One region of the Halobacillus sp. ABR2_026 genome, then DNA from elsewhere that is predicted to be linked to it. Evidence: predicted binding sites of a transcription regulator. Region 1 holds the regulator's gene; each other region holds the start of a gene.

Evidence for each region. The regulator Rex, encoded in region 1, represses fermentation and respiration genes when NADH is low (regulators of the CRP and FNR family bind a similar motif). The targets are predictions, from matches to a motif close to TTGTGAAATATTTCACAA.
Region 2: a site for Rex is predicted at 2,240-2,257, ahead of ACXADE_RS08350 (cytochrome ubiquinol oxidase subunit I). Genes of this name have one in related genera too.
Region 3: a site for Rex is predicted at 2,200-2,217, ahead of ACXADE_RS08170 (DoxX family membrane protein). Genes of this name have one in related genera too.

What each region holds. Positions count from the first base shown of each region.
Region 1 covers NZ_JBSWTM010000001.1:367,323-373,771, reverse strand. The annotation lists gene ACXADE_RS02065 (lysostaphin resistance A-like protein) at 1-710, shown strand, start outside; gene ACXADE_RS02060 (YdiK family protein) at 712-912, shown strand; gene ACXADE_RS02055 (MDR family MFS transporter) at 951-2,363, opposite strand; gene ACXADE_RS02050 (GNAT family N-acetyltransferase) at 2,531-3,085, opposite strand; gene ACXADE_RS02045 (redox-sensing transcriptional repressor Rex) at 3,144-3,800, opposite strand; gene moaC (cyclic pyranopterin monophosphate synthase MoaC) at 3,816-4,298, opposite strand; gene ACXADE_RS02035 (ABC-F family ATP-binding cassette domain-containing protein) at 4,470-6,407, shown strand.
Region 2 covers NZ_JBSWTM010000001.1:1,603,277-1,609,725, reverse strand. The annotation lists gene ACXADE_RS08355 (cytochrome d ubiquinol oxidase subunit II) at 1-794, opposite strand, end outside; gene ACXADE_RS08350 (cytochrome ubiquinol oxidase subunit I) at 791-2,152, opposite strand; gene ACXADE_RS08345 (S-Ena type endospore appendage) at 2,547-2,768, shown strand; gene ACXADE_RS08340 (S-Ena type endospore appendage) at 2,711-2,923, shown strand; gene ACXADE_RS08335 (choice-of-anchor L domain-containing protein) at 3,029-4,105, shown strand; gene ACXADE_RS08330 (BMQ_0737 family morphogenetic spore coat protein) at 4,140-5,009, shown strand; gene ACXADE_RS08325 (ABC transporter ATP-binding protein) at 5,098-6,449, opposite strand, start outside.
Region 3 covers NZ_JBSWTM010000001.1:1,572,771-1,579,219, forward strand. The annotation lists gene ACXADE_RS08155 (glycosyltransferase family 2 protein) at 1-68, opposite strand, end outside; gene ACXADE_RS08160 (lysophospholipid acyltransferase family protein) at 65-748, opposite strand; gene ACXADE_RS08165 (carotenoid biosynthesis protein) at 729-1,502, opposite strand; gene ACXADE_RS08170 (DoxX family membrane protein) at 1,599-2,102, opposite strand; gene ACXADE_RS08175 (DUF1659 domain-containing protein) at 2,691-2,915, shown strand; gene ACXADE_RS08180 (DUF2922 domain-containing protein) at 2,940-3,152, shown strand; gene ACXADE_RS08185 (YvrJ family protein) at 3,226-3,369, shown strand; gene lepB (signal peptidase I) at 3,519-4,040, opposite strand; gene ACXADE_RS08195 (Spo0E family sporulation regulatory protein-aspartic acid phosphatase) at 4,443-4,607, shown strand; gene ACXADE_RS08200 (aminotransferase A) at 5,618-6,449, opposite strand, start outside.

The DNA.
Region 1 (6,449 bases):
AACATTATTGGTACATTATCGTAACCTATCTCATTACACAGGTGTCAGCCATTATCGCTGTCCCTGTTATGGTGCAGGCGGCGGGTATGGCCCGCTTCGACGCCATTGCCGTTTGGTCTGTGTTCAGTTTCACCATAGCGACCATTATCATCCTTCTCCTGCTCCGCAAGGACAACATGGATGCGCTTGCCCGGAGCGAGGAAAAAGCGGGGCCCGGGAAAGTCATCCTCTGGTCAATTGCCGGTGTTTTCTTAGCTTTGTTCGCCCAGGCCATTGCCGCAACGATTGAACGTGAATTGTTCGGTGTATCGCCAGGATCCGAAAATACGATGGGGTTGATGGAAATCGCTCGTGAATCTCCATTGTTCATCCTTCTTCCCGTCGTGTTCGCACCGATTACGGAAGAAATCATTTTCAGGAAAATCATCTTCGGTTCCATCTATAAACGGACGAATTTCTGGCTGGCTGTCCTTGTTTCCGCGCTCGTGTTCGGAGCGTTCCATTTCGATTTCAGCCACATGTTAGTGTACTTCTCCATGGGAGTCGTCTTCGCCTTCCTTTATGTCAAAACAAAACGGATTATTACACCAATCGTGGCTCATATGGCGATGAACTCGTTTGTTGTCGCTTCTCAGTATTTCCTGACTGAAGAGGATATCCGACGCATGCAGGAACAGTTGGAGACCATCTTTATTGGAGGCTTTTTATAATATGAGAACATCTCCCTTATTCATGGCTTTTCTTTATATGATGATGGGTGTCGCATTCACTTACATCGCCGCCCAGTCGGCAGAAGAAACCGTATGGAATGCGATGACCATCATTCTTGCCATTGTTGCGACGTTCAATATTGCGGTAGCCATCCGCCTATTCAATCTTCACAACAAAATTAAGAATGCCAAGAAAAAATGATGCAAAAAAGCAGGCCCGCTGATGGACCTGCTTTTTTTCTATGCCTGCTGTTCTTCCTTGTCATCCTGTACTCCTTTCAATATGAAAGAAAACGGGATGGCGATGATCAGCACAATCGCTGACACGAGAAAGGCTTCGTTCAAAGTCTGCAAGGTCGCCGCCTGCATATCCATATCAGGATTCGCCGATACCTGCGCACGTCTCACTTCATAATAGATCGAGAAAAAGACGATACCGAGGGACGAGGAAATCTGACGGATGATGTTGTTCATCGCTGATCCTTGAGCCACGAGGTGTTCGGGAATGCTGTTCATCCCGGACGTCGTCGCCGGCATGTTCCCCATCCCCATCCCGAGTCCCCTGACCGTATTCAGTAACAGAATCAGCCAATACGGCGTCGACAGTTGCAGGAAGCTCAAACCGAGCGTAGCAAGCGCCATGATGGTCAGACCAGGAGGGACGACATACTTCGGTCCTTTTTTATCTAGAATTCGTCCACCAATGGACATGAACACTCCGCTCGCTGCCGCTGCCGGCAGGAACAATAGTCCGGTCATGACTTCATTCAAACCATAAACGTTCTGGATCAATAATGGCAGCAGGAAAATACCTGAGAACAGCCCGATGGAAGCCGCCGATGTAACAACGATCGACACCGAATACGTCGGCACTTTGAACACAGACAAGTTCAACAGGGGATCTTCCTGACGGTTTTCGTAAAAGACAAACAGGACGATCGCTGCTAGTCCTCCCGCGATGAGGGCGATGTTCAACGGGTCGAACAACGTCTCAAGCGTCCGCCCCCGGCCGAGGGCGAACAGGACAGAACCGATTCCGGTCGCGATTATGATAAAGCCGATCAGATCGAAACGCTTCGCTGGATCTGTTTCCGTCCGCTCAAGAAATCTCGAAGACAGGATCAGACCCGTCAAGCCAAATGGAATGTTGAAAGCAAACAGCCACGGCCAATCGACATATTGGATAAGAAACCCGCCGATGGTTGGACCAACTGCCGGTGCAACCATCGCGGCAACTCCGTACACCCCGACGGCGAGCCCCCGCTCATAGCGCGGGAACGAATTGAAGATAAGGGCCATGGCAATCGGCATCATCAATCCACCTGCCGCTCCCTGGATAGCCCGGGATAGAATGACCATTCCTAGCGTGGAGGAAAAGAATCCGAGCATAGACCCTGCGATGAAAATACAAAGGCCCGTCAGATACACTTTCTTTTTCCCAAACCGGTCTCCGAAATAGCCGGTCAGCGGCATCGTCATCCCCATGGAAACCATGAAGATCGTCAAAATCCAGCCGACGGCGACCGCATCGGAATCGAAGATCTCGATAAACCGGGGCAGAATCGGGTTCAGCATGCTGTTGTTAAGTATGACCGTAAATGTCCCGAACAGGACGGACACGACCACGAGCCATTTATGAGGCAGTTTACTCAATTCTCTCACCCGCTTTCCTTCGATACTCGAACTATCTTATACTATACCACCTGTACCGTTCTTTAACCATGATCCTGCACGTTTCGACTGGATGCGACAGATCGCCGGTAAACGATTTTCATGCTCACCTGTTACAAAAAAGGCCCAGCCTTAGGCTGAGCTCTTGTTTATTCGTCATTCTTATAATAGATCATGTTATCCGTCCACTCTCCAAATTCATAAATGAACCCTTTACGGGTGCATTCAAACTCCATCCCGACACGCTCCGCTAGCGTTTGAGATGGAAGGTTATCCACGTTGATGTGTGCCTCAATCCGGTGGTAATTCAAGTCTTGAGCACCAATTTTCAGCGCTTCGGAGACAGATTCCTTCCCATATCCATTCTTCCAATGTTGATTGTGAATCGTATAGCCGATCCTTCCCCATTGAAAATCATGGCGTGCAAGTGTGGAAAAATCAATCATCCCCACGTTCTCATGGTTTTCCTTTAAAAAGATTCCGTAGACGTAAGCCGTATCGTCCGCTGCTAATTGGCGGTGTTTATCGATGAGGCCTGCAAACCATTCTTCTGTACACTCCCCCATATCCACACGGCCTTCGTCGTGGCGATGCCTGGACGGAAGCCTGCTTTTGAACCCTTGCAGCCAGCTTTCGTAGTCACCGGTTTCCAAAGGCTTAATGATCAACCGTTCTGTTCTAGCACCGATCGTAGATGTTCCCAAACTTCTGCCTCCTAAAAAAAGAGTGTAAAACCAAAAGGATTTACACTCCGCTCTTTTATTATTCTTCCTCAGTTCCTTCTTCATTCAATGGGTAATGCTTCAGGAAATAGACTAGCGCCTGAAGTTCAATCGCAAGGTCGATATGATGAACCCTCACATCAGATGGCACGCTGATCCTCGCAGGGGTAAAGTTCAGAATCCCGGAAATACCTGCCTGAACAAGCCTGTCTGCAATCCCTTGAGCAGCAGATGATGGAACCGTAAGGATGGCCACTGAAATATCGCCGAGATTCTTTTCCAAATCGTCGATGTGCTCGACGCTCACCCCGCCGACCTCAGAACCGACCCGCTCCTCATTAGCGTCAAAAGCGATTTCGATTTTCGTATTGTTGTTCTTCGTAAAATTATAGTTCAAAAAGGCCGTCCCCAGGTTCCCGACACCGATCAGAGCGACGCGCGTCGTTTCATCCTGGTCGAGCGTTTTTCTGAAAAAGGAAAGCAGATACTCGACATTGTATCCGTACCCTTTCTTCCCGAGCGCTCCGAAATAGGAGAAATCGCGGCGGATCGTCGCTGAATCGACTTTGACCGCATCACTCAGTTCTTTCGAAGAAACCCGCAATTTGCCCTGGGTATGAAGGTTGTTCAAAAAGCGATAATAGAGCGGCAGCCGCTTGGCTGTCGCTTGTGGAATCTTCGTTTGTTCGATATCCATTAGCACCGGACTCCTTTATCTGTTTCTCGTGTAGTCGCCGTTTTTCCCGCCTGTTTTTTCCTTCAGATAGGTCGGGCCGATGACCATCCCTTTATCTAGGGCTTTGCACATATCGTAAACCGTCAAGGCTGTTGCTGAAGCTGCCGTTAGCGCTTCCATTTCCACCCCTGTACTCCCCTTCGTCTTCACAGAAACTTCGATGTGAAGGACGGGCTGTGATCCAGTCTCCCACTCGAAAGACACATCGATTCCTTTCAATGAAAGAGGATGACACATCGGAATCCAGTCGGACGTATTTTTAGCGGCCATGATCCCTGCGACCTGTGCCACGGAAAGAACGTCCCCTTTTCCAATTTCATGGTTGGTGATTTTATGATGAATCTCTTCGTTCACTTGTATACTCGTTGCGGCGACCGCCGTCCGTACAGAATCCTCTTTCTCAGAGATATCCACCATACGGGCCCGGCCCTGGTCGTTGAAATGACTGAATTCGGTCATTTTCTCCTACCCCTTTTTGTCCAAAAATCGTTAACAGTACTGATTGAAACATTACTCTTATTCTACCAAAAAATCAAACGATAGTCGTTAAAGATTTCACAAACTTGGATAGCCTTGTGTTGCTAGGGGACCTGCTGTTGAGATACACTGATTTTATTGAGGTGAAACGACATGATTCTCATGCAATTGAACCAATTGACGAAGCGTTTCGGCGCCGAGTTGATTTTATCGAATATCAAATTGGAAGTGCAGATGAACGACCGGATTGCTATCGTCGGTCGAAACGGGGCAGGGAAATCGACCTTGCTCAAAATGATGGCAGGAGAAATGAGCCATGATGAAGGCGACATTTTCAAACCAAAAGAAACGACCCTGGGCTATCTGGCCCAGAATACTGGCCTGCAGTCTGAGGAGACTATTTGGAATGAAATGGAAAAGGTGTTTACTCATCTGAAGGACTTGGAGAAGGAACTCCGCTCCATGGAAGTCCAAATGGCAGACCCGGACCTGCTCGACGATCAGAAGCGTTATCAACAGCTGTTAACGGACTATGACCGTAAACAGGAATATTTCAAAACGGCTGGTGGCTATCAGTATGAAGCCGACATCCGTGCCGTGCTGAATGGATTGAACTTCAAAAACTTCAGCTGGGACACGCCGATCAATTCCTTAAGCGGCGGTCAGAAAACACGGCTTGCGCTCGGCAAACTGCTGCTCACAAGCCCTGATGTGCTTGTTCTCGATGAACCGACGAACCACCTGGACATTGATACGCTCAGCTGGCTGGAAAATTACCTTCAGGGCTATCAAGGTGCCGTAGTCATCGTCTCCCACGACCGTTACTTTTTGGACAAAATCGTCAATACCGTGTACGAAATCGCTTTTCAATCATCCAAAAGGTATCACGGCAATTACAGCGACTATTTGAAAAAGAAAGAAGCGGACTACGAGCAGGAAATGAAACGCTTTGAAAAACAGCAGGAAGAAATCAAACGGATGGAAGACTTTATTCAGAAGAATATCGTTCGTGCCACGACGAGTAAGCGGGCACAAAGCCGTCGCAAACAGCTGGAAAAGATGGACAAGCTGGAAAAACCGAAAGAGGACAGCCATTCTGCGAAATTCAGTTTTCAGACCGCCAAGCGTAGCGGCAATGATGTGCTGAAACTTAGGGACTACGCCTTCCGCTATCCAGACAGTGATGACTACCTTTTCGATCATGTATCCCTCGACTTGAACCGCGGAGATTCTGTAGCCCTGGTCGGACCGAACGGCGTCGGAAAAACGACGTTATTGAAGACGCTCATTGGGGATCTGGAACAGTCGAAAGGTGAAAAGCTGTTAGGTACAAACGTCCAAATCGGTTACTATGATCAGGAGCAGACGAAGCTGAACTCGACGAAGGCCGTTCTGAACGAGCTTTGGGATGATTACCCGATGAAGAATGAAAAGGACATCCGTACCATCCTCGGCAATTTTCTTTTCTCAGGGGAAGATGTTCTGAAGCCTGTATCAGCGCTCAGCGGCGGAGAAAAAGCCAGACTTTCCCTCGCGAAACTGATGATGCAGGAAGCAAACTTCCTCATTCTCGATGAACCGACCAACCACTTGGACCTCGATAGTAAAGAAGTACTCGAAGCCGCTCTTGTGGATTACCCAGGGACGTTGTTATTCGTCTCCCACGATCGTTACTTCATCAACAAGATTGCGACACAAGTTGTGGAAATGAACCCGGACGAGACCCGAATGTTCCTTGGAGATTACGATTACTATGTAGGGAAAAAACAGGAAGAGTATGAACTCCAGCAAATTGAGGAAGCTGAACGTCTTCAAAACGAGCCTCAACAGCAGGAAGTTCAGCAGAAAAACAGCTTTGAAGAAGATAAAGCTGTGAAGCGTGAAGAACGGAAGAAAAACAGGCGGATCGCTGAAATTGAACAAGAAATTGAACAGTTGGAAGCACACCTTGAAGAAAATGAAGAACTCCTCTGTGACCCTGACATTTATCAGGACCACGAGAAGTCCCTGGAGCTCACGGAGAGCAACAAAGAACTCCAAACCAAACTTGAGGCGCTCATGGAAGAATGGGAAACCCTCCATGACTCATGATGGAAATATCAGGTGTACCAGGTCATCCATATTTTGGATGAC
Region 2 (6,449 bases), 1.2 Mb from region 1:
ACCGCTATGAAAGCCCAGCCGTAATACTTACCTTGATAGACAAGGAAGACAGCGATCATAAAGAACCCGACCGAAATACCAAAGACCCACCAGAGGTCAATCGCTCTCTCATAGTGAGCCAGGTTCTGTTGGCTGAGCGCGATGAATGTCGTCAAGCTTGCGATGATTGTCGGTGAGCTCCAAAACAAGGCGTATTTCCTGACAATCTCAAGAGCCGGCTGGTCCCCCGCCCTGTGCGCATAATACGTAAGGAACATAGCACTGATATAAAGCACGCTGACGATCGCCAGGAACACGACACTCCAGGAGTACGGACTTGAAAGTAATTTTCCGTATAACAACTGGACTCCATCAGCCGTTTCTTCAATATATCCTCCTTCTGAGATCGTCAAAGCCGTTGATAGCGATGCCGGAATCAAAAGACCGGTTGCTCCATATAAGAACATATACAGGGAATTGTCTTTCGATCCATAATTCTCAAACGCATAGAAAGACCCCCTGATCGCAATCAAAACAATGGCTATGCTTCCTGGAATAAGCAGGGTTTGTCCGAAATAGTAAGCCATATCCGGGAAGAATCCTACAAGTCCTACGAAGAAGAAAACGAAAAATACGTTCGTGACTTCCCATACGGGTGATAGATACCGCGAAATCAGTTGATTGATCAGATGATCCTTTTTTGTCATCCTGGCGTAATAGGCGAAAAAACCAGCCCCGAAGTCTACGCTGGCGACGATCAAGTAGCCATATAGAAAAATCCACAGTACGGAAATCCCGATGTATTCATAACTCATGCGTCCCCCTCCTTACTTGCAGCGGCTGTGTGCGGATAAAGATGTTCCAGTTCCAGCTCGGCCGGCTTTCCTTTGAAGATTTTCCTTAAGGTAAGGAGACAGCCAATGCCAAGTACGAGATACACCGCTGCGAACAGGATGAACATTGAAAATACATAAGGGGATGTTGTGGAACCTTCGGCGACTGTCATAAATCCACGCAGAATCCATGGCTGACGGCCGACCTCGGCATAAATCCAGCCAAATTCGATAGCAAGCATCGTCAATGGTCCAGAAGCCGCTATCCCCCACAATAGAAGCGGATGAAATTCGTTCCATTTTTTCATTTTCCAGAAAACCATAAATAAGAGGGAGATACCCAACGTATAGAAACCGATGCTGACCATGAGATCGAACATATAGTGGATCCATAACGGGGGACGTTCATCCTCCGGTGTTTCTTCCAACCCTTCCACTTCTGCATTAAAGTCGCCGTGAGCAAGAAAACTCAGCGCGTTTGGGATACGGATGGCGTTTTCCACTTCATTGTTTTCATTTAAACTTCCAAAGACGACGAGGTCCGCTCCCTCTTCTGTTTCAAAATGCCATTCCCCAGCTGCTAGTTTTTCTGGCTGATGTTCAGCAAGAAACTTAGCTGATAAATCCCCGGCAAGAGCAGTTAAGATTGCAAAAAGGAACGTCATCACCACGGTCAATTTCAAGGCCTTCTTATGATAAAGCGACCCTTTCTTCATTAGAATGATAAAGGCGGCGATTCCAGCCAGTACAGCGGCAGCCGTCAAATACGATGAGGAAATGACGTGAAAAACTTTTGTCGGTGTAGCAGGGTTGAACATCGCTGCCAGCGGATCGACAGCTGTGAAGCGTCCCTCTTCCATCTCAAATCCCTGAGGTGTGTTCATAAATGAGTTGACGGTTGTAATAAAGAAGGCTGATAGCGTGCCTCCGATAACGACCGGTATGGATAAAAGCCAGTGGTAAATCGGCTTCTTGAACCGGTCCCATGTATATAAATAAATACCCAGAAAAATCGCTTCAAAGAAAAACGCGAACGTTTCCATAAAGAGTGGCAGGGCAATGACATTTCCGGCAAGCTGCATGAAGCTTGGCCAAATCAATGACAACTGCAGGCCGATCGCCGTACCAGTCACAACGCCTACAGCAACCGTAATGGTGTACCCCCGCGTCCAGCGGCGGGCAAGCAGTGTATAGTGTGGATCTTTTTTCTTAATACCGATGAACTCGGCGGTCGAAACAAGGACGGGCACACCTACACCAAGCGTCGCAAAGATCGCATGGAAGAGCAGCGTCATAGCTGTCAGGGCCCGGCTCACTTCAACAGTTTCAAATCCGAACATCTCAAGTTCCCCCTAACTAATCTGTAACCTATCTATCGCTAGTATAAAACGTATAAACCGTTCATGGTCAGATGGTTGTTGACGATTTTGTGACATCCTTCACAAATTCAACTTTCTTCTAAATAATAAGAGAAACGAATGTGAGTGCTGATCTACCTTATTCCCTATTTTAGAGCAACAATAACTGAGAAATCGTCGCTACCTATACTTTATACTCTTTTTTCCCACGGTTCTTTCCACCCATTTATATACTTTCATTGAAAAAACTACGGCCGTCAGAAAGTATACGTCCTGCCCAATTACTATAAATCTATGCGGAAGTTGGACATAGACCTAGTCCAATCTTCTTCTCATACATAGGATGTAATGTAATAAACAAATAGGAGGAAATGGTATGGCAAATTGCTGTTGTCCTGATTCGTCGGCAAGCTTTGTAAGTGATGAGTTCTGCGGGAATTTTACAATTGACTGTGCTGCAGACCCTGGTACGGATGCAACAGTCTGGGAATCAAACTTTACAATCGATGCTGGAACGATCAGTGTATTCTACGATACGGGGTGTGCGATTCCCTTACAGTTTCTATTTTCACTGGAGGTGCTGGAGGTACATTGGTAGATTCATTTGATGTACCCCTTGCTACAAGTGGACCAAACGGGAATACACGATCTATTACTGTTCAGAACTTCGATACAGTTGTCATCAACTGTACTGGAGAAGGAACAGGAACTTGTAGAGGAAAATATTGTATTTCTGCAAATTACTTCTTGTAAGTGGTGGATAAAGAATGGATTTTCCATTCTTTATTTACATAACGCATGGAAACCAAGGTGGTGATTCACAAACGAAAACTCTTATTAAAGAAAGGAGAATGGTGAATGGCGACGATTGATGAGGTTGTAGATGCTCTGGTAACCCCGTTGACAAAATTATGTTTAGTAGATGCTGTTATGACGGGACCAGGTGTGCAGAGTGAAATTTTATCGACTCCCCTGCAAGGATTCCCTACAGCAGGTCCAGATTATGTCGTATTGAGTAATGGAGATGCTTCCCTCACTCCAGGGGTTGCTCCGACTTTCGTATCCAATGATACAGCAGGTCCCACTCTACCAGCCGGAGATCCTTTCGGTTCTCCGGATGGGGATGCCTCGTTTGATGTGGTGACCGTCCAATTGGATTTCCTGTTACCAAAGAACCCTGGCATATTAACTTTTGACTGGAAATTCGGAACAGAAGAAAATCCTGAGTTCATCCTGCAGGTCGCCGATTATTTCCGTGCAGACATTATCACATCTCAGGGCTCTGAAAACATTGCGCTCCTCCCGGATGGAACTCCTGTAACTGTTGCGAATGCCGCTCCTTTTTCCAATGCACCTTTAGGAACTTCCATCGCCCCTTTACCTCCGTATCCCACTCCGAACGATGTGACATATAATGCTGTAACGACTGAAATTTATACGGCTGAATATGATCTCTCCTGTCTCGGTTGTGAAATTGTGACCTTACAAATCAGAGTGGCCGATGTATTCGACCGCTTTTATAACAGTGCAGCGTTTCTCGACAACCTCCGGATCACCGGTTGTGAACAAACCAGTCAATCCAGTTCCAGCCATGCGACTCCGAAAAATTTTTGCTGTGGGAAAGATGAAACGTTATTGGCGAATGATGATGCTCTTGAAAGTTTCACAGTGGATTGCGGGGACACTTTCGTCCTCTATGAATCGTCCTTACCGGTAGATGGAACGTTCGGAATCTATTATGAAACCGGGTGCTCTGCTTTCCTGACCCTGAACCTTGAGGACTCTAGTGGTGTGACGGAAACCATCAATATCAATCCAGGCAACAGCTATAACTTGACTATTACAGATATCGTAGAGTTGTCCGTTGAATGCCCCGGACCAGGAGCAGACGTATGCCAGGGTGTTTATTCACTAGTTTTTCATTACAATGTATAAACGGATATCCTGAAAAGAAAGGAGATGCCAGACTATGCCATCCCCCCCTTATTGTATTAAGACGGATAAAGTTTACGATTGGATCTCCTTCGGTCAAACTTTTTCCGTAGCTGCTTCCATTCCGATAGAAAGCCGGCCTGTTCGTGAAGAAGTATGCGGTTGCTTCTCAAACCCGACCAGCACTTTTGATAAACTCTGGCAATCCCGGCTATCTGTAAATCTAAAAGGCACGGTCACTGTCTGCATGACAGAAGGTTCACTTGATGACTTGGAAATTGCAGTGAATGGCGCCCCCATCAATATAGGAACGGATCGTAAAACATACACAGGTACATTTGATGAACTCTACTCATTGGAGATACGGAGCCTTTCAGGTCCATCAACGCTGAAAGGGAGATTTTGTTTAACGTTGAATTACATGCGCAAACAGGAAGTGGAAAAACCTGAAGTAGAAAGATGTTTTTTATCCGACTGTTACGGTAATGAAGTCCCTTTGGAGTCGTTGATTTGTGAAGAAGCAGGTGAACGGAGGCTAGTGCCTGTTCAGCTCCCCGATGGGAACTGGATTGACCTCTATCAACTGACGATCTTAAAAAAAGGGTTCCTGGGTATTCAGTTAAAAGGCCGGAAGTGTATCTGCGTGATCGCTTTCAAAAAAATTGAAAAGGTTTTACTATGTGCTCCTCCAGGGACTTCAATTACATGTTCAGCCCAGGATTTCGACTGCAGATTTTGTTCCATTCAACAATTCGAGAATTGCTGGTGTTTGAAGTTTGACCTTACGATCTGCCAGAACATCCAGTCGATTTATAAAGTGACCGTATCCATAGATGGTGAGGAATGTCATCCACGGGTACCCATCGAAATGACTACCTGTCAAGTAGAGAGTGTTGATAAACTTTAAAGGTATTTTCAACTCGAAATCGTAAGTATGACGTTCCATTAAAAGTTTCAATAAAAAAGACACCAGCATCCGGTGTCTTTCGCTTTGTTTATATCGCATCGAGCATCTGGAACTGGGCTTTAACGAGGTCGTAGTACTCGCCCTCCTGATCCATCAACTCATCATGTGATCCTTGTTCAAGGATTCGTCCATGTTCGAGAACGAATATGTTGTCAGCCTCACGGATTGTAGACAGCCTGTGAGCGATCATGATCGCTGTACGCCCTTTCAGAAGCGTCTGTAGTGCCTTTTGAATCTTCAATTCCGTCTCTGTATCAATACTTGCTGTCGCTTCATCTAAGATGAGGATTCTTGGATTAGCAAGTAGAGCACGAGCAAATGATAGCAGCTGGCGTTCCCCTGCAGAAAGAATATTTCCCCGTTCCTCCACTTCCGTTTCGTAGCCGTTGTTCAACCGCTGGATAAAATCATCGGCCCCGACGACCTTTGCAGCTTCGATGACTTCTTCATCATTGGCATCCGGGCGTCCAAAGCGGATATTTTCCATGATTGTCCCTGAAAAGATGAACGTATCCTGAAGGACGACACTGATTTGCTGACGGACGCTGTCGATCGTTGCCTCCTGAAGGTCCACCCCATCGATTTTGACAGAGCCCTCGGTCGGATCGTAGAAGCGGCTGATTAAGTTTGCGATCGTCGATTTTCCTGATCCGGTATGACCGACAAGCGCGACGGTTTCCCCTTCTTTCATTTCGAGGTTAATATTATGCAGCGCGATTCTTTTGGAATCGTACGCAAATTGAACATTTTCAAAGGCGATATGCCCACGCATATCGGTAAGTTCCACGGCATCATCCTTCTCTTCCACATTCGGTTCCTCATCGAGAAATTCAAAGATTCTCTCAGAAGCTGCCATGGCCATCAGAAGTTGGTTATACATCATTCCAAGACGGGAAATCGGTTCCCAGAACATACCGAGGAAGAAAGCAAATGTAACAAAGTCCCCAATTTCGATACTTCCGTTCAAAATCAGAAACGAACCATACGCGATAAGGATGACCGTACCACCAGCATTGCTCATCTCTACAAAAGGACGGAACATCGCACTTTTTCTTGAAGCTTTGTTCCACGCTTGGAAGTTATCCGTATTTACACCATCAAAGTATTCCGTGTTTTCTTTCTCTTGTGAAAAAGATTGTGTGATCCGTATACCTTGAAGACTCTCATTTAAGTGGGAGTTCAATTTGGACTGCTGGATGCGGACATCCTGCCACGAACGGCGGATGTTGCGTCTGAGCTTCGTTGAAATGTAGAACATAAGGGGCATGATCACAAGGATCGCGAGTGCTAATTTCGGGCTGAAGACCAGCAGAATGACCACGATACCTGTCAACATGACGACATCCATCAACAAATTGATGATTCCGTTCGTAAACAGTT
Region 3 (6,449 bases), 1.2 Mb from region 1:
AGACTGTTGAACATGGTCCATCCATTCAAAAAAATAACCATGATCAGAAGGATGAAGAACATCATCATAACCGCTCTCCCTTTCGCTTTAAATTCTTAAACTCTTGATGGTTCTCATCGATGACATCCCTGCGTAATTGATCAAGCTGCAGGGTGGCTTCCTGTTCAAAGTACCGGGTCATTTCCTTCCGGTTAAAGGAACGGTAATGGTGAGGTGGAAGTGGTGAGCCGATTTTTATGTAGGCGTTGGGCTTTTTTTTATGCTCCAATGCATAATACAAAGACACTGGTACCACATGGGCATCCGGGCACTGTTCAGCAAGATAACCGATGCCGGAAAAGAATCCGAGCGGACGCTTTTCCAGGGGTTGTTCATCACCTTGAGGGAAAATCCATACGGTATTCCCTTCATGAAGCAGATCTCTGCTGTAGTGTAAGGACTGGATCAAATGCCGCCGGTCATGCTTGTTCACGGAAAAGGCACCGATCCTACGGAAAAAAGGAAACCGGCGGATTCCGTCTTCATGCATCATCCCATAACCGTCTGAACCTACTACCTGATCATTGATGTAAAAGATTAGGAGCGGATCCCACCATGTGGAATGATTGATAAGGAATAAAGTCTTTCCAGCAGGCAGCTCCTCAGGCAGTTGAATCATGATGTTATGAAAATGGTGGTGCAAAAAGGATCGGTTGAAGCGGGTGAATCCCCATTCGATCCACGAAGTTTTACGTGCGGGCAGAAACATAGGATCTCCTCCAAAAATATAAGCCATACCATAAAATGGTCAAGGCACTGACGAATAAAACCGCTCCATACAACTTGCCGGTGAATGCGATGCAAAGAAATAAAAAGATGATCAAACCGAACATGAGGGCCATCCGGTTCGGCCATGGGTGAAGACCTTTTCTCGTTCTTTGAGGTTCCATCAATAGGAAAATCAAATGGAAAAGCGCAGCAAGGACGAACCATCCGAAAAAGTTTGAAAAGGGAATATCGTAATAAAAGCCACTGTCTTCCCAAATCCAATATTCTTTTACCTTATAGGAGACGGGATCGAGGATGAGGTCCATCGTAACAGCAGCCCATGCACCTGTCAGGATAAATAAAATGTTCTTCGTCCATTTCTTTAAACCATGGGTCAACACACGGGCCAGTTCATGGGAACAGCCGATGACCAGCAGCCACGCAAAACCGATCGTAATTGGAGTGTCTGCTATTTTAAGACCGAAGTTTTCGGTATAATGATACGCTCCGAATAAAAAGTTATGGCTGACGCCCAAGTGTTCCACATAAATACTCACCACGATAATAATGAGACTGTAGCCGATCCCACGTGCCCATCCGTACATCTTGATGAAATATACACCGGCCACTCCTCCGGCCGTCAGGAGAAAGACGCTGTTCGCCCACTCCAGCCATGGCGGCAGTAGATCGAAGGTGACTAAAACCACGCCGCATATGTACCAGAAAATAAAAAATCTGTAAAAATAAGTGGACATAAAGCACCTCAAATAATATTGTATAAAATCATCATACCTCATCAGGAAGTAAAATAAACGAAAAAAGCCCTATGCGATAACATAGGGCTGAACGGGTTAGGGATGTACGAGCTTTCCGATCGGGCGTTTGTTTACCTGCTTTCTGAGAAGTGGCAGCACCCATCGATCCAGTCCGTATCGTCCGGCATTTGCGCCTGCAACAAGGATGAAGAAGGTGAGCAGAACCATCTGTGGATTCGTGCTGGTGGTGCCGCTGAACAAAAAGGCGAAGTTCATGAGAATGGCTCCCCATGCCGCTACATGAGTGAATAATCCTAATAGAAGAGCAAGCCCGGCAAAAACTTCCCCCCACATCACAAGAAAGGCGAACCATCCATGGTTCGGGAGGGCGACTTGTTCAAGGAAGACCGCCCACCACGTTTGGACCGCCGGGTGCGCTCCTTCCGCTTTAGCAATCGCCCCGTTCAGAAAACCGCTGACATCAAAGCCCCCGGTGATTTTTCCGAAACCTGCGCTCAACCACGCATATCCTAAGTATACTCGGAAAACAGTCAAGATCACAGCCGCCGTTTTGTTGTTACGTAACGTTTCAAATAACATGGTATTTCCTCCTTTTTTATTGTTCAGTATTTCACAAGATGGATTAATCCTTTCTTTCAATTCAAGTATAGCCGGGGAGTTCACAAAAAAATATTGTTTGTGCATTAATTCACAAAGTAGCCATACCTGTATGGCAGAATTGTGAAAAATATCGATTGGGAGTTTCTTTTTCAGGGAAGGATAAAAATAGTAAAGAATTTGGAAAGGCAAAGCGGAAGTTTCGAATTTTTGCTATGATAGAAGGGAAAGAGGGGTGGAACAAAGATGGAGATGGTCATGTTTTTTATCAGCATCATCGTCATGCTGGGACTTATAGGGTTAACAATATTTGATAATGGTTGATACTTACTTAACGTAAGCGTCCGGGAAAGGTGCCTCATCAGCACCTTTCCCGGACGCTTTTTTTCTATCAGCTTTTGCTCTTACCCTTTATCGTTTGGATTATGTTCGATTTCTTACATAATAAACGTTGCCTTAAAAGAGAAGGCAGACCGATCTTTTCACTGTTTCCATAAAATTAAAAAAACGACCGGTGTGACACTTTTTCTGCTGATCCTTCGATTATAGAAGGGAGAGGAGGTGAAGCCAATGGCCGTGAACACATTGAAAGTAGACAGTCGTTTGCAGCTTGTCTTTTCAACAGGGACCGATGAGGATGGGGATATGATTCTGAAACGTAAATCATTCAATTCCATCAAAACCGATGCAACAGACGAACAGCTCCATGAAGTTTCCGTTGCGTTATCTCCATTGCAACAGCATATCCTGATCGATATCGCCCGTGACGATCGTTCTGTATTGACTGAATCTTAATAAATGAAAAAGGAGGAGAATGAATTGAAAAAGTTAGAACTTAAGTTCCTGAATGAAGAAGGGAAAACAGTAACGCTCAGTCTGGATGACCCTGTAGAGCCAGTCGATCCGGTCCAAGTGGATGCAGCTATGGATGCGATTCTTACTCAAGGATGTTTCTATTCCACAGGCGGTGACCTTGTGGAGAAGAAGGAAGCAAGAATCGTCGAGCGCAATATTTATGATATTGAGTTTTAATTGAAAGAAGGGCCGCTAGCCATGGTTAGCGGCCTTTTTTTAGAACAGAAAAGAAAGAGGTGAAAGAATGGGGATGGAGGCATGGATTTCAATTTTAGCGGATGTTGGATTCCCGGTGGCGGTGACGTTTTATTTGCTTCATCGTGTCGAGGGGAAACTTGATCAACTGATTGAAACTCTTCATGAGCTGCCCGATAAGGTTTCCACCACAAAATAATGGACGGGAAAAGAGCAACAGAGGTTTAAGAAATGTGCTGGAGGACCCAACACTCTTCGAGGGAAGTTGTTCAGATTTAATTGAAACTTGGTCCCCCTTGAAAGAGATCATGAAAAACGACCCGTTTGTCGACGGGTCGTTTTTCATGGCTATTTTGTCAGGCCCCACTCGTTGAAGGGGTAGATGATTAATTCGGTCCGTCCGATGATTTCTTCTTCTTTAACGAAGCCGAGGCCGTTACGGCTGTCTTTACTTATAGAGCGGTTATCGCCCATGACGAAGTATTTGCCTTCAGGAACTTCAACAGGACCGAAATCTCTTGTGGCAGAGGCTGCCTCTTCTGTCAGATATTCTTGAGTTTGCTGTTCGCCGTTCACGTACAGCTCATGATCCCGGATTTCAATCGTATCTCCGGGTTGACCGATGACTCGTTTTACGTAGCTTTTTACTGGCCTTTCGATGATGACGATATCTCCCCGGTCCGGTTCATCGACATAATATATAATCTTATTAAACATGACTCTTTCCCCGTTTTTAAGCGTCGGGTCCATGCTGGCCCCTTCGACGATGGAAGTGGCAAAGAAAAAGGTTCGTAATATAAATGCGAGGGTAATAGCTACGGCAATGGCTTTCAACCATTCCAGCCATTCTTTTTTGGATTGCTCAGACAATCTCATCTTCCTTTCTAGATGAACATATAATCTTTCACCCTTGATTTTACCATATCAGACCGGAAAGAAAAGACAGGCCGGTCGAGTTTTACGAAATTGTAAACTGTGAGGCTCCAATTCGGGCGAGGATGTCGAAATATTAGAACCTTTACCGATTTCCTTTACAAAGGTATAGAAAATTGAGATAATTTTTCTCGTGCAAGACCGGTATACGAACACACATTCTTTCAAGATGAATGAACATGTGTTTCCACCTTAACTAAATCCGCCCTCGACATCCAGGTTTCAGGAAAAGAGGAGAGGAATCAGTCCTAAGGTTTTTTATAACTCTGATTCACACAGAGTCTTACAATATATCGGGCCATGAATAGAAAGATGATCAAGTCAGGAGGTAGTCGATCCATGCAAGTAGCCGGCAGAGATCCTCGCATCGCAGAAGTGGAATCGTTACGTAATAAGATGACGAAAGTAGCCCTTGAGAAAGGACTGTCCAGCAAAGAATGTGTAGAAATCAGTCAGCAGCTCGATGCGCTATTGAATGAAGTACAAAAGAATAAAAGCAATTAAAAGAACTCATGGACATTGAACCATGAGTTCTTTTTGTTTCTTGTTATTTTTCTTTTTGGATCTGTTGAAGTTTAGTGTTGATATGACTGCAAAAAGGAAATTCCAATTTTATATTTGGCTTATTCAACTTAAGCTCCCTTTTCTTGAAGACTCAGCTTCGAGATGTTTGTGTGATTCTAGGGGCTCCGGGAAAAGGTTCGCTTTCCATGGGGCGGGCGGTGAGCCTCCTCAGGCTACGCCTTCCGGGGTCTCACCTGTCCCACACGTCCCATAGGAGTCTCACCGTTTCCCTCCGCCCCCTTTCCCTTATAAGTGTCTCGAAGCCACTTTAAAAAGGGTGAGCTTGAATGGTTGAGGTTCGAACATCTGTATGGATTCGTAAGTTTCCAATTCTTCTCCCCTAGACGGGCAGATCATACGTAGTATCAAGCATTTGCGTATGCAAACGTTCATGGGGTAGAGATGATATCATTCCCTTCTCTTACCCATACAAGCTGATTTTTCAAGTAGTGGTTCCGAGACACTTATATGGCAAAGGGGCGGAGGGGAATGGCGAGACTCCAATCTTAAGTGTGCAGGCGCCTCGTTCAGCGGCGTATGGATTGGACTGAGCTGGAGGAGACAAAGGAAACACGAAGAACGAAGGGATTCGATGTTGACTTATCGTACAGAAGCGAGGGAAGTCTCACTAGCCGCTAGGCGCAGAAACCGGATATCTATGAGGAAGAGAGTGCTTGGTGAGACCCCGCAGGACGTAGTCCGAGGAGTCTCACCGCGCTCCCGCGGAAAGCGAGCTATTCCCCATAGCCCCCATCCACTCAACAAAAGTCTCGAAATCAAGTCTTCTACAATCCTGCCGTTTAGCGGAAGACTCCGTTTCGAGATAATAATCTAACAAGATTCAATGGTTACATCGTGAAAGAAGATCATCTAAAGGTTTCGACACTTGGAAATTAATTCTCGTTTACCATCCTGTCATTCATTGTCCCTTCCATCCGTTGCTGCCAATATCAACCCTGACCTTTAACAGAGCTTTTTTTTTCAGCGGAGAGGAAATTTTCCAGACGGTCCAGTCCTTTTTTCAGTGTCTCCATGCTGTAGGCATAGGAAAGACGCATATAGCCTTCCCCATGGGTCGAAAAGGCATCCCCTGGAACGAGAGCGACACCTGCTTCGTCTACAAGTTGAACAGCGCGGTCAAACGTTGTACGGCCATTCAAAGGGAACTTTATGAATACGTAAAAGGCTCCATCAGGTTCTGCGAAGGAAAGCCCTATGTCTCTAAGACGGCGTACCACGAACGTTCTTCTCTCTTTATAAGCTTCCCGCATCTTCAATGCAGCCTCTCTCTCATGAGTCAGTGCCTGTTGGGCGGCATGCTGACTGATCGATGTTGCACACGATACATTATATTGATGCACTTTTAGTAAGTGCCGGCATAACCAGGCCGGGGCTAGAAGGTATCCGATTCTCCAGCCGGTCATGCTGTGGGATTTTGAAACCCCGTTGATGACGATCACCTGATTACGGACGTCAGGGAAGCTCGCAATCGATGTATGTGGGCGGTCATAAACCAATTCACTGTAAATTTCATCAGCCACAAGGAACAACTTGTGTTTTTTTATAACTTTTGCAAGTTCACTTAGCTCTTCTTCTGACAACGATACACCGGTCGGATTGGACGGGTAGGGAAGGATGACGGACTTCGTTTTTGAAGTCACTTTGTCTTCGATTAAGTCACCCGTCAATTTGAATCCATGGTGCCTCGTATCGATGAACACCGGGGTGGCCCCGGCCAGGCGGATCAATGGTTCATAACCAGGATAGACCGGGCCCGGGAGA